2 regions of the Streptomyces sp. H27-D2 genome follow, and region 1 is predicted to be linked to the other one. Evidence: riboswitches for the same ligand, from Rfam matches in the RefSeq annotation. Region 1 holds a riboswitch; the other holds the start of a gene.

Region 1 (5,745 bases):
CCGCCGACCGTGAGGCCGGGCTGGTCGAACAGGTGGTCGCACCACTGCGCCGGCACCGGAATCCGCAGACGAGGATCCATGCGGAGACCACCGCCAGGGAGCTCGCCACGCTGTCCATACGGCTCCATTCCGCACTCGTTCAGTCCGCTCTCAGCACGCATTCGCACTGACCTCCGGGGTGCCCGACTACCCAAACCGGCCGGGCACGTCCTAGGGTTGCTGTGTGAACGAGCTCGACGTCGTGGGTGTCCGGGTGGAAATGCCCTCCAACCAGCCGATCGTGCTCCTACGTGAAGCGGGAGGCGACCGGTACCTTCCCATCTGGATCGGTCCAGGAGAGGCGACCGCAATCGCATTTGCCCAGCAGGGTATGGCCCCTGCCCGTCCGCTGACGCACGACCTGTTCAAGGACGTGCTGGAGGCGGTCGGACAACAGCTCACCGAGGTCCGGATCACGGATCTGCGGGAGGGCGTCTTCTATGCGGAGTTGGTCTTCGCCAGTGGGGTCGAAGTCAGTGCCCGCCCCTCGGATGCCATAGCGCTGGCGCTGCGCACCGGGACGCCGATCTATGGCAGTGACGGCGTGCTGGACGACGCGGGCATCGCCATCCCGGACGAGCAGGAGGACGAGGTGGAGAAATTCCGCGAGTTCCTCGACCAGATCTCGCCGGAGGACTTCGACACCAACAGCCAGTGATCACTCAGTCAGGGATCACTGAGTCGGCGGTAGCGGCGGCTTCGCGTGTCGGGCCTTCAACGGCGCCGGCAGCGAGGTTCCGTCAGGGCATTCGAGTAGCGGTTCCCTGAAGAAGGTCACCTGAAACCCACCTCAGGGTGATTATCACTCGGCGTGCCGAGTGTGGCGATCGTTGACGCACCCCGAGTGACTGCATACCGTCGAGAGCACAGGTCCCGGGAGGCATGTGCCGCGTGCGCTTGTGCACTTGCGGCGACAGGCGTTCTCTCTGGTGTTGATCCGGGATCTGAAGGACGGAGGTCGGCGTGAGCAGCACCGGCGACGGTACGGCGGCGGGCGGGGCCCATGTACGAACGGGGAACGCGGTCAACCATGCTCCCGGGCAGGTGGCAGCGGCCACGGCGCCGCATCAGCGGGTGTCCGAGGAGATCGGCTACCGGGGCCCCACCGCGTGCGCGGCCGCGGGCATCACCTACCGGCAGCTCGACTACTGGGCCCGCACCGGTCTGGTCGGGCCCAGCGTGCGCCCGGCATATGGCTCGGGCAGCCAGCGGCTGTACGGCTTCCGCGATGTCGTGGTCCTCAAGATCGTGAAGCGGCTGCTGGACACCGGTGTGTCGCTGCAGAACATCCGGACCGCCGTCCAGCACCTGCGGTCCCGCGGGCTGGCCGACCTGACCCAGATGACCTTGATGAGCGACGGCGCCACCGTCTACGAGTGCTCCTCGCCCAACGAGGTCGTCGACCTGCTGCAAGGCGGCCAGGGCGTCTTCGGGATCGCCGTGGGCGTCGTCTGGCGGGACGTGGAGGGCGCGCTCTCGCAACTGCACGGCGAGCGTGTGGACACCGGCGAGACGCTCATCGGCCAGAACCCCGCGGACGAGCTGGCCCGGCGGCGCAACCGCGCCGGCTGACCCACGCGGGCCCGGCGGGGACCCGGCACGGGGCGATTGTCAGTGCCGTACGGCAGCATCGGTGAGTGTGAGAGCCGCTCCGACCATCCTGCATCTGGACATGGACGCGTTCTTCGCCGCCGCGGAACAGGCTGCGAAGCCGAGTCTGCGCGGCAAGCCGGTGGTGGTCGGGGGCGTCGGCCCGCGCGGGGTGGTCTCCACCGCCTCCTATGAAGCGCGCCGTTTCGGTGTGCATTCGGCGATGGCGATGGCGCAGGCCCGCCGGCTGTGCCCGAACGCCGCTTACCTCGTCCCCCGGATGGGCGTCTACCGCCAGATCAGCGACACGGTCATGGGCCTGCTCGGGGCGCTGTCCCCGCTGGTCGAGCCGCTCAGCCTGGACGAGGCGTTCGTCGACCTGGAAGCGGGCGGCGTGGAGACCTCCTCGGCAGCCGTCCGGGAAGTGGGCGAGTGCCTGCGGCGGGACATCCTGGCCGCCACCGGGCTCACCGGCTCGGTGGGCCTCGCCGGGGCCAAGCTGCTCGCGAAGATCGCCTCCGAGCAGGCCAAACCGGACGGGCTCGTCGTCATCGAACCCGGTACGGAGCTGGCGCTCCTCGGCCCGATGCCGGTGCGGACGCTGCCCGGCGTCGGACCGACCACCGCACAGACCCTGCGCCGGGCCGGGATCGGCACGGTGGCCGATACGGCCGAGGCCGGCGAGGCGGAGCTCGTACGGCTGCTGGGCAAGGCGCACGGCGCGGGGCTGCACCGGATGGCGATGGGGCGCGACGACCGGCCCGTCGTCGCCGACCGGGACACCAAGTCGGTGTCGGTCGAGGACACCTTCGACGTCGACCTCACCGACCGGACACGAGTGCGCGCCGAGGTCGTGCGGCTGGCCGACCGCTGCGTGCAGCGGCTGCGCGCAGCGGGGCGCTCGGGGCGCACGGTGGTGCTCAAGGTGCGGCGCTACGACTTCTCGACCCTGACCCGCTCAGAGACCCTGCGCGGGCCCACGGACGACCCCGAGGTGGTGCGGGAGGCCGCCGGGCGGCTGCTCGCCGGCGTCGACACCACGGGCGGTGTACGGCTGCTGGGGGTGGGGGTGACCGGGCTCGCGGACTACACCCAGGAGGACCTCTTCGCGCAGGCGGCCACTGAACTCGCCGCCAGTGAGTCGGCGGCCTTGGAACTGGCCGCGGAGCTGGCGGCGGCGGACGCGGCGGCGGAGCCGGGCGGGCCGCGGCAGGGGGAGGCCGCGGGAGCCGCAGCGGCCGGAGGTACGGGCGACGCCGGCGCGGCGGCCGAGCCAGAGCCGGCGCGGCGCTGGCCGCCGGGCCGGGATGTGCGGCACGAGGAGTTCGGTCCCGGCTGGGTGCAGGGCAGCGGCGTGGGGCGGGTCACCGTGCGCTTCGAACAGCCCGGCTCCGCGCCGGGCCGGGTACGGACCTTCGCGCTGGACGATCCGGAGCTGGTGGCGGGGGAGCCGCTGCCGCTGGTTCCCGTACCGGAGGGGGCGACCACTGGTTGCGGTGACCGCAGTGGTTGACCGGGTCCGACGACCCGAAGAGCACCCGCCGCTACCCGTCCTCCCCCGCGATCCGTCCGAAGTTCTGGTCGGGCCGGGTGGGCCGGGCCGGACGGGTGGGCGGGGTCTCGTGGCCGGGGGCCGAGACGTCCAGCCCGTAGTGGTGGTAGAGCTGCAGCTCCTGCTCGGGGGAGAGGTGCCGGCCCACCCCGAAGTCCGGCGCGTCCTTGATCAGGGCCCGGTCGAACGGGACGCGCAGCGTGTCGTCGACGATCCGGCTGGGCTCCAGGGGCACGAAAGCGTCCCGGCTGAAGATGCCGGTGCGGACGGCGGCCCACTCCGGCTCGCCGGTCGCGTCGTCCAGGTACACCTCGTCCACGGTGCCGATCTTGCTGCCGTTGCGATCGAAGGCCTTGCGGCCGATCAGGGTCCGCGGATCGATATCGGTCTGCACGGTTCCTCCAACGGGTCGCAACAACACGATGAGGACTACGAAAGTGCACTTCTGCTGGTCCGGCCACTCGAGGGAAGCGGCGAGAGGGGCGCTGGTACGCTGGCCAACGGCTGCAGACCCCACGCGGGAGAGCCATCCGGCGGCAACGCCGGAGGCGCCGAAGGAGCAAATCCTCCCCGGAATCTCTCAGGCAAACGTACCGCGCGGGCGAGGTCACTCTGGAAAGCAGGGCGGGCCACGGACAGGCGACTGCCGTAACCCTCCCTCACCGACGGTGAAAGCCGGACCGCTCGCGGTCCGGTGAAACTCTCAGGTTGAGATGACAGAGGGGGAGGGCCGTTCGGGGAGCCGCGCCGTGGTGCCCCTCGCAGGTCGTATCGACCAGGAGGCCTTCGCTGATGACCGTCAACCGCATTCCCCTCTCCGAGCTGGAGCGAGGCACGCCGTTCGAACGGCGCCACATAGGGCCCGACCAGCAGGCGCAGGCGAAGATGCTCGCGCACGTCGGGTACGGCTCGCTCGACGAACTCACCGCCGCCGCGGTGCCTGACGTGATCAAGAGCGCCGAGGTGCTGCAGCTCCCCGAGGCCCGTAGCGAGGCTGATGTGCTCGCCGAGCTGAAGGGGCTCGCGGACCGCAACCAGGTGCTGCATTCGATGATCGGCCTCGGCTACCACGGGACCTTCACGCCGCCGGTGATCCTGCGCAACGTGATGGAGAACCCGTCCTGGTACACCGCGTACACGCCGTACCAGCCGGAGATCTCGCAGGGCCGGCTGGAGGCGCTGCTCAACTTCCAGACCGTCGTCGCCGAGCTGAGCGGGCTGCCCACCTCCGGCGCCTCGCTGCTCGACGAGGGCACCGCGGCGGCCGAGGCGATGGCCCTCTCGCGCCGGATGGGCAAGGTCAAGAACGGCGCCTTCCTGGTCGACGCCGACTGCCTGCCGCAGACGATCGCGGTGATCCGGACCCGCGCCGAGCCGGCCGGGGTCGAGGTCATCGTCGCCGACCTCACCGACGGCATCCCGGCCGAAGCCGCCGAGCGCGGCGTCTTCGGCGTGCTGCTCCAGTACCCGGGCGCCTCAGGACAGGTGCGCGACCCGCGCCCGGTGATCGAGCGGGCGCATGAGCTCGGCGCGGTGGTCACCGTCGCCGCCGACCTGCTCGCGCTCACCCTGCTGACCTCCCCGGGTGACCTCGGCGCGGACATCGCGGTCGGCAGCAGCCAGCGGTTCGGGGTGCCGATGGGCTTCGGCGGCCCGCACGCCGGCTTCATGGCCGTACGGGAGAAGTTCGCCCGCAGCCTGCCGGGCCGGCTCGTCGGCGTCTCCGTCGACGCCGACGGCAACAAGGCGTACCGACTGGCGCTGCAGACCCGTGAACAGCACATCCGCCGGGAGAAGGCGACCAGCAACATCTGCACCGCTCAGGTGCTGCTCGCGGTCATGGCCGGGATGTACGCGGTCTACCACGGCCCGGACGGCCTGGCGGGCATCGCCCGCCGCACCCACCGCTACGCCGCGCTGCTCGCCGGCGGCCTGCGGGCCGGCGGCGTCGAGGTCGTGCACAGCGCGTACTTCGACACCGTCACCGCGCGGGTGCCCGGCCGGGCCGTCGAGGTCGTCTCGGCCGCCCGCGAGGCGGGGGTCAACCTGCGGCTGGTGGACGCCGACCTGGTGGGCATGGCGTGCGACGAGACCACCGGACGCGAGGAGCTGGCGACGGTCTGGGCGGCCTTCGGGGTCGAGGGCGACGTCGAAGCGCTGGACGCGACCGTAGGCGAGGTACTCCCCGAGGCTCTGCTGCGCACCGACGACTACCTGAGCCACCCGGTCTTCCACCAGTACCGCTCCGAGACCTCGATGCTGCGCTACCTGCGCCGGCTGGCGGACCGCGACTACGCGCTGGACCGCGGCATGATCCCGCTCGGCTCCTGCACGATGAAGCTCAACGCGACGACCGAGATGGAGCCGGTCACCTGGCCGGAGTTCGGCGCGCTGCACCCCTTCGCGCCGGTCGAGCAGGCCGCGGGCTATCTGACGCTCATCCGCGAGCTGGAGGACCGGCTCGCCGAGGTGACCGGCTACGACAAGGTCTCGCTGCAGCCGAACGCCGGCTCGCAGGGCGAACTGGCCGGGCTGCTCGCCGTACGCGCGTACCACCGCGCCAA
Region 2 (5,745 bases), on a different contig from region 1:
GGTCAGGTGGCCACCGTGGGCCAGCGCCAGGCCGAGGATCGTGTCACCGGGCTTGAGCAGCGCGAACATCGCGGCGGCGTTGGCCGAGGCGCCGGAGTGCGGCTGGACGTTCGCGGCCTCGGCCCCGAAGAGGGCCTTGACGCGGTCGATCGCGATCTGCTCGATGACGTCCACGTGCTCGCAGCCGCCGTAGTAGCGGCGGCCGGGGTAGCCCTCGGCGTACTTGTTGGTGAGAACCGACCCCTGGGCTTCGAGGACGGCGACCGGAGCGAAGTTCTCCGAGGCGATCATCTCAAGGGTGGACTGCTGGCGGACGAGCTCGGCGTCGACGGCGGCGGCGACGTCCGGGTCGAGCTCGTGGAGGGAGGCGTTGAGAAGCGACATCAGGTATTCGTGTCTTCCCGTGAGGTGTGGACCCGTGCGGTGTGTTCAGTTGCCGGTGAAGGCGGTGTACTCGTCGGCGGAGAGCAGATCCGCCGGTTCCTTCTCGACCTTCACCTTGAACAGCCAGCCACCCTCGAAGGGTGCGGAGTTCACCAGCGCCGGGTCGTCGACGACGTCCTGGTTGGTCTCGGTGATCTCGCCGGTGACCGGTGCGTAGAGGTCGCTGACCGACTTGGTCGACTCCAGCTCACCGCAGGTCTCGCCGGCGGTGACGGTGTCGCCCACCTCGGGGAGCTGGACGAAGACGACGTCACCGAGCGCGTCGGCGGCGTGCGAGGTGATGCCCACGGTGGACACGCCCTCTACCGGGGCGGTGAGCCACTCGTGCTCTTTGCTGTAGCGCAGCTGCTGGGGGTTGCTCATGGCGGAATTCTCCCGGATCTGAAGGGGTGCTCGCGCAGCGGGGCGTACGAATGGACGCGAGATCGGCTGGGACGACGGCGGGGCGGCGGACGAACGGCGGCCCGCCGGCGCAGGCCCGGTGGGCGGACCGGCGCTCGGGCGGGTCAGCGCTCGCGCTTGTAGAACGGCAGCGCGACGACGTCGTACGGCTCATGGGTCCCGCGGATGTCGACCGCGACACCCGGCGTCGGGCCGGCCGGGGAAGCCTCGGCGTCGGCTCCGGCGGGGGCCGCCGCGTAGCCGGCGTCCACGTAGGCGATGGCGATCGGCTTGCCGAGGGTGGGGGAGGGGGCGCCCGAGGTGACCTCGCCGATGACGGCGCCGGTCGAGGCGTCCACGACCGCGAATCCGGCGCGCGGCACCCGGCGGCCGGCGGCGATCAGGCCGACCAGCTTGCGCGGCGGCGCGCTCTGCGCCTTGGCGGCGGCCTCGGCGAGCGCCTCGCGCCCGACGAAGCGGCCCTCGTTCGTCGTCTTCTCGAACTTCACGACCCGGCCGAGACCGGCGTCGAAGGGGGTGGTCCGGCTGGTCAGCTCGTGCCCGTAGAGCGGCATGCCCGCCTCCAGGCGCAGCGTGTCCCGGCAGGACAGGCCGCACGGTACGAGACCGACGCCCGCGCCCGCCCCGACAAGCGCCTGCCACAGGGCGACCGCGTCGGAGGGCGCGACGAACAGTTCGAAGCCGTCCTCGCCGGTGTAGCCGGTGCGGGCGATCAGGGCGGGGACGCCCGCGACGGTGCCCGGCAACCCGGCGTAGTACTTGAGGCCGTCCAGGTCGGCGTCGGTCAGGCCCTTGAGGATGCCGGCCGACTCCGGGCCCTGGATGGCGAGCAGCGCGTAGTTCTCGCGGTCGTCGCGGACCTCCGCGTCGAATCCGGCGGCCCGCTCGGTGAGCGCGTCCAGCACCACCTGGGAGTTCGAGGCGTTGGCGACGACCATGAATTCGCTCTCGCCGAGGCGGTAGACGATGAGGTCGTCGAGGATGCCGCCGTCGGCGGCGCAGATCATGGTGTAGCGGGCCCGGCCGACGGCCACCGCCGAGATGTTGCCGACCAGCGCGTAGTCCAGCAGGTCGGCGGCCCGCGGTCCGGTCAGGGTGATCTCGCCCATGTGGGAGAGGTCGAAGAGCCCGGCGCGGGCCCGGACGGCGAGGTGCTCGTCGCGCTCGCTGGCGTAGCGCAGCGGCATGTCCCAGCCGGCGAAGTCGGTCATGGTCGCGCCGAGCGAGCGGTGCAGCGCGTCGAGGGCGGTGCGGCGGGGCGCCGCGGTGTCCTCGGGCGGAGTGGTCTGAGCAGTCATCGGTTGGCTCCCAGGCGTGGATGGCGTGGCGATGTCGGACGGGTCGTCTGCCGCCGGTATGGAGCGACGGCGGAACGACGGGAACGACAAAGCACAGCCTCCCCATCTGTCATCGGAACCTGAGAGGTTCACCGCGGTCCCGGTGAGGGGAGCGGTTTGCACCTTGGGTGGAGCCGCGGGCTGCGGCTCGCTTTTCAGATCTGCCTCGCCCGCGCGGTATCAGGGGCCTGAGAGATTCAAGGGAGGACTTGCTCCTTCGGCGCCCCGGCGTCCGGCGGTGTACTACCGGTTCCGGGGACTCTCCCGCGCGGATTCAAGCGGCCGTTATGGAGTTGGCGTGGACATCATTGCACGCGTGCGCGACGGGTGAACTTCGCGGGCCGAATCTCTTCGGACGGCCGCCGCGCTCCCCCTCGTACGCCCGCCGTACCCCCGCTCCGTGCCCGGCTCACGCCCGCCGTACGAGGGGGACGCCCACTGGTGGCACGGCGTTCACCTTGAACCCCATTACCTTTTCTTGACACTCTTCGGGGACAGCGGCAGTGACCGGACCGGGGAGGACGATCACGGTGCAGAGCCATGGTGCGTACGCGACACAGCAAGGGGTCGCGCACGGCGCGGTCCCGCAACAGCCCGCACGGGCCGGGAGCGGCGGGGTGCCGCGCGCCCGGCGGCTCCGCTATGCCGTGGGGGACCTCGTGGTCGTCTCCGGTCTGCCCGGCAGTGGCAAGAGCACCTTGATCCGGCGGACGGTGCCCGGCCTCGACGACCGGGGCGGCCCGGTGCTGCGGATCGACTCCCAGGACATGCGGGAGCAGTGGGCGCGCAGGCTGCCCGCGTGGCTGCCGTACGCCCTCTACCGGCCGCTGGTCCGGCTCGCCCACTACCGGGGGCTGCGCGACGCGCTGCGCTCGGGCGCGAGCGTGGTGGTGCACGACTGCGGGACGCTCGCCTGGGTCCGCCGCCGGCTGGCCCAGGACGCGCGGCGGCGGGGCCGCGAGCTGCATCTCGTCCTGCTGGACGTGCCGCCCGAGCTCGCCCTCGCCGGGCAGGCCTCGCGCGGCCGTGACGTCTCGGGCTACGCCTTCGCGCGGCACCGCAGGGCGGTCGGGCGGCTGATCGCGGAGGCGGACGCGGGGGTGCTGCCGCGGGGGTGTGCGTCGGCGGTGGTGCTGGGGCGCGCGGAGGTCGACGCGTTGAGCTTGATCGGGTTCGACTAGTGGTTCGACCAGTGGTTTGACCAGTGGTTTGACCAGTGGGGTGAGCGCGATGGCTGACCGGGTCCGCCGGTGGAGGGATGCCCTCGGCGACTGAGGACGGTGCGGCCGAACGACGCGAAACCCTGGGGGCGCCTCCCGGACACCGGTCGGGGGGAGGACCTCAGCCGGTCCTCCCCCAGTCGCGCCTATTCCAGTTGCGAGGTGAGAGGCAGGCCCGTGAGAGGCAGGCCGATGACTTCCGCGAGCTTGCCCAGCCCGTGACCGGCCACGGCGGTCCCCAAACCGGACACTTCGGCCATCGCTTTGGCGAGGTCGGACACCGTGGGCAGCGGAGCGTCGGCGGCCCTCGCCCTGATCAGTGAGTCGGTCTTCGCCCGAAGGGCGGCGCGTACCTTGCGGTCCGCCGGGGACGCGGCGTCCTTGGAGTTCGCGCCCAGTGCCGCGGAGGGGGCCGGCCCGTCCGTCTCGCCACCGCTCCTGGACTGCAGGCTGGGCCCCTGGGCCTTCGCGAGGGCGTAGGCGTCGACGACGGCGTCAGCGGCGTCGTCGAGCCTGGCGGCGTCGGCGGCGGGCAGCCTCCCGCTCGGAGCGCCCGTCAAGGCGCCGAGCAAATCGGTGACCGGCTTGAGCAGAGCGGACAGCGGGCCCAGCGGGTCGCCCTGGCCGGCCGGAAGGGCGGCCGAGGGTGCGGCCGGGACGGTTCCGACGGACCGCGCGGGGTCCTGCTCGGTCACCGCGACTGCCGTTCCGGCGGTTCCGAGGACGAGCGCACCGGCTACGAGCGAGGAGACCAGGACGCCGGTCTTTCGAGTGGGATGCATATCTGGGGGTCCTTTCGGTAGTGCGGACCGGTACAGCGGACATCGCTGCCATCGGGGGGCGGCCCGGAGGCGATTTCCCGCCACTTCCTGCCGTTCCCTGGTTCCACCGTCCGGACCGCCGGGCACACTCCGCAACTGGACGGACACCCAGCGTTTCCGGGTTGGCGTCCGGGGCACCGCCGTGACCTGGACCTTTGTCGTGAATTCCGGCCGAGGGCGAGCCCTGTCGGCGGTGCAGCCGTTAGGGTGCCGGTGCAGGTCGGAACGAGACGGCGGTTGGACGAGATGAACATCCCGGAGCAGCACGAGCACTCCCTGGCGCTGGGCGGAATACCCGGCGGATCCTCGGCGGGACACCCCGTAGGACCCCTGGCGGGACACCCCGCAGGGCCTCCGGCGGGATACCCCGCAGGGCCCCCCGTCGAGCACCCCGGTGGTTTCCCCGCCAATGAGCTGGAGGAGGTGCTCGCCGCCTCGCTCGGCACGCCCGGCGCGGGCGCCCGCATCCTGGAGGTGCTCGGCCGCAGCCACCTCTGGGTGCCGCTGCCCAACGGCGGCGGACCCGGCAGCCCGGATCTGGACCTGCCGACGATGGAGATCCAGGGCGGCGCGTACGTCCCGGTCTTCAGCTCGGAGCAGCAGTTCCGCCAGGTCGTCGGCGTGCGTATGTCGTTCACCGTGGCCCCGGCCCGCGAGTTCGCGCGCGGGCTGCCGCCGCAGGTCGGTCTCGCCGTCAACCCCGACGGAGCGGTCGGCGTGCCGCTGCCGCCCGCCGCCGTCGCCGAGCTGTGCCGGGTGGGCCGCAGTCAGCTGGACGGACCGGCGGGGGGAGGCCGGGTGCGGCTCTTCGAGCCCGACTGGCAGGACGAACCGGTCGATTTCCTGGCCGCCGCCGCACACGAGTTCTCGGCCACCGGCAATGTGCTCTCCGCGCGCCGCGCGCTGGCCAGCGTCGAGGGCGGCGAGCCGGCGCTGTTCGTCGGCGTCGCGCTCTCCCGCTGGGAGCCGTCCGACCGGGAGGCCGCGATGGACGCGCTGGGACGGGCCCTGGGGGCGGTCCCGGTGCGCTGGCCGGTGCAGTTGGTGCTGCTGGACATCGCCAAGGACCGGGTCGGCGACTGGATGCTGGAGTGGGTCCGTCCGTTCTTCGCATGGGACCGCTGAGCGCCTCGGGGCGCCTACGGGCCGCGCCGGGATTGTCCGGTGACTGCCCGGTGAGTACTCCAAGAGGAGCCTCGACGGGCTCGTAAGCTGGTTGGATGGCCGAGACGGGGCGCACGCACGTGCCTTGGAACGGGGGACAGGCCGGATGGCCGGAAGAAGGGGCGGAACCACGTGAGCGCGGGAGGCGGACCAGCGGCAGCGGGCCAGGTCGAGCAGATGCTGCGGCAGGTCACCCCGGGCCGGTTGGACGCCTACGAGGCGCTGCTGCTGGCCCTCACCGGCGATCAGGTGTGGATGCTGCTCTGGCACGGCCAGGCCGGCTCCCCCGACGCCCAGTACGGGAACATGGAGGTCGACGGGCTCGGCTACGCGCCCTGCGTGACCTCCGCGCAGGAG

What was found. Region 1 has a riboswitch for glycine ahead of gcvP (aminomethyl-transferring glycine dehydrogenase). Riboswitches for the same ligand answer to the same signal wherever they lie in the genome.
Region 2: it holds a riboswitch for glycine, as region 1 does, so the genes downstream of both, gcvT (glycine cleavage system aminomethyltransferase GcvT) here and gcvP (aminomethyl-transferring glycine dehydrogenase) in region 1, are expected to answer to the same signal.

The regions. Positions count from the first base shown of each region.
Region 1 covers NZ_JAYMZR010000090.1:16,567-22,311, reverse strand. Annotated here, with positions in the region: gene ftsR (transcriptional regulator FtsR) at 1-170, shown strand, start outside; gene QMK28_RS27190 (bifunctional nuclease family protein) at 224-697, shown strand; gene QMK28_RS27185 (MerR family transcriptional regulator) at 1,003-1,611, shown strand; gene QMK28_RS27180 (DNA polymerase IV) at 1,679-3,142, shown strand; gene QMK28_RS27175 (PRC-barrel domain-containing protein) at 3,174-3,575, opposite strand; glycine riboswitch at 3,690-3,787, shown strand; glycine riboswitch at 3,788-3,911, shown strand; gene gcvP (aminomethyl-transferring glycine dehydrogenase) at 3,974-5,745, shown strand, end outside.
Region 2 covers NZ_JAYMZR010000013.1:55,013-60,757, reverse strand. Annotated here, with positions in the region: gene glyA (serine hydroxymethyltransferase) at 1-384, opposite strand, end outside; gene gcvH (glycine cleavage system protein GcvH) at 430-807, opposite strand; gene gcvT (glycine cleavage system aminomethyltransferase GcvT) at 951-2,144, opposite strand; glycine riboswitch at 2,349-2,460, opposite strand; gene QMK28_RS08120 (AAA family ATPase) at 2,708-3,364, shown strand; gene QMK28_RS08115 (hypothetical protein) at 3,550-4,185, opposite strand; gene QMK28_RS08110 (enhanced serine sensitivity protein SseB) at 4,471-5,349, shown strand; gene QMK28_RS08105 (enhanced serine sensitivity protein SseB C-terminal domain-containing protein) at 5,566-5,745, shown strand, end outside.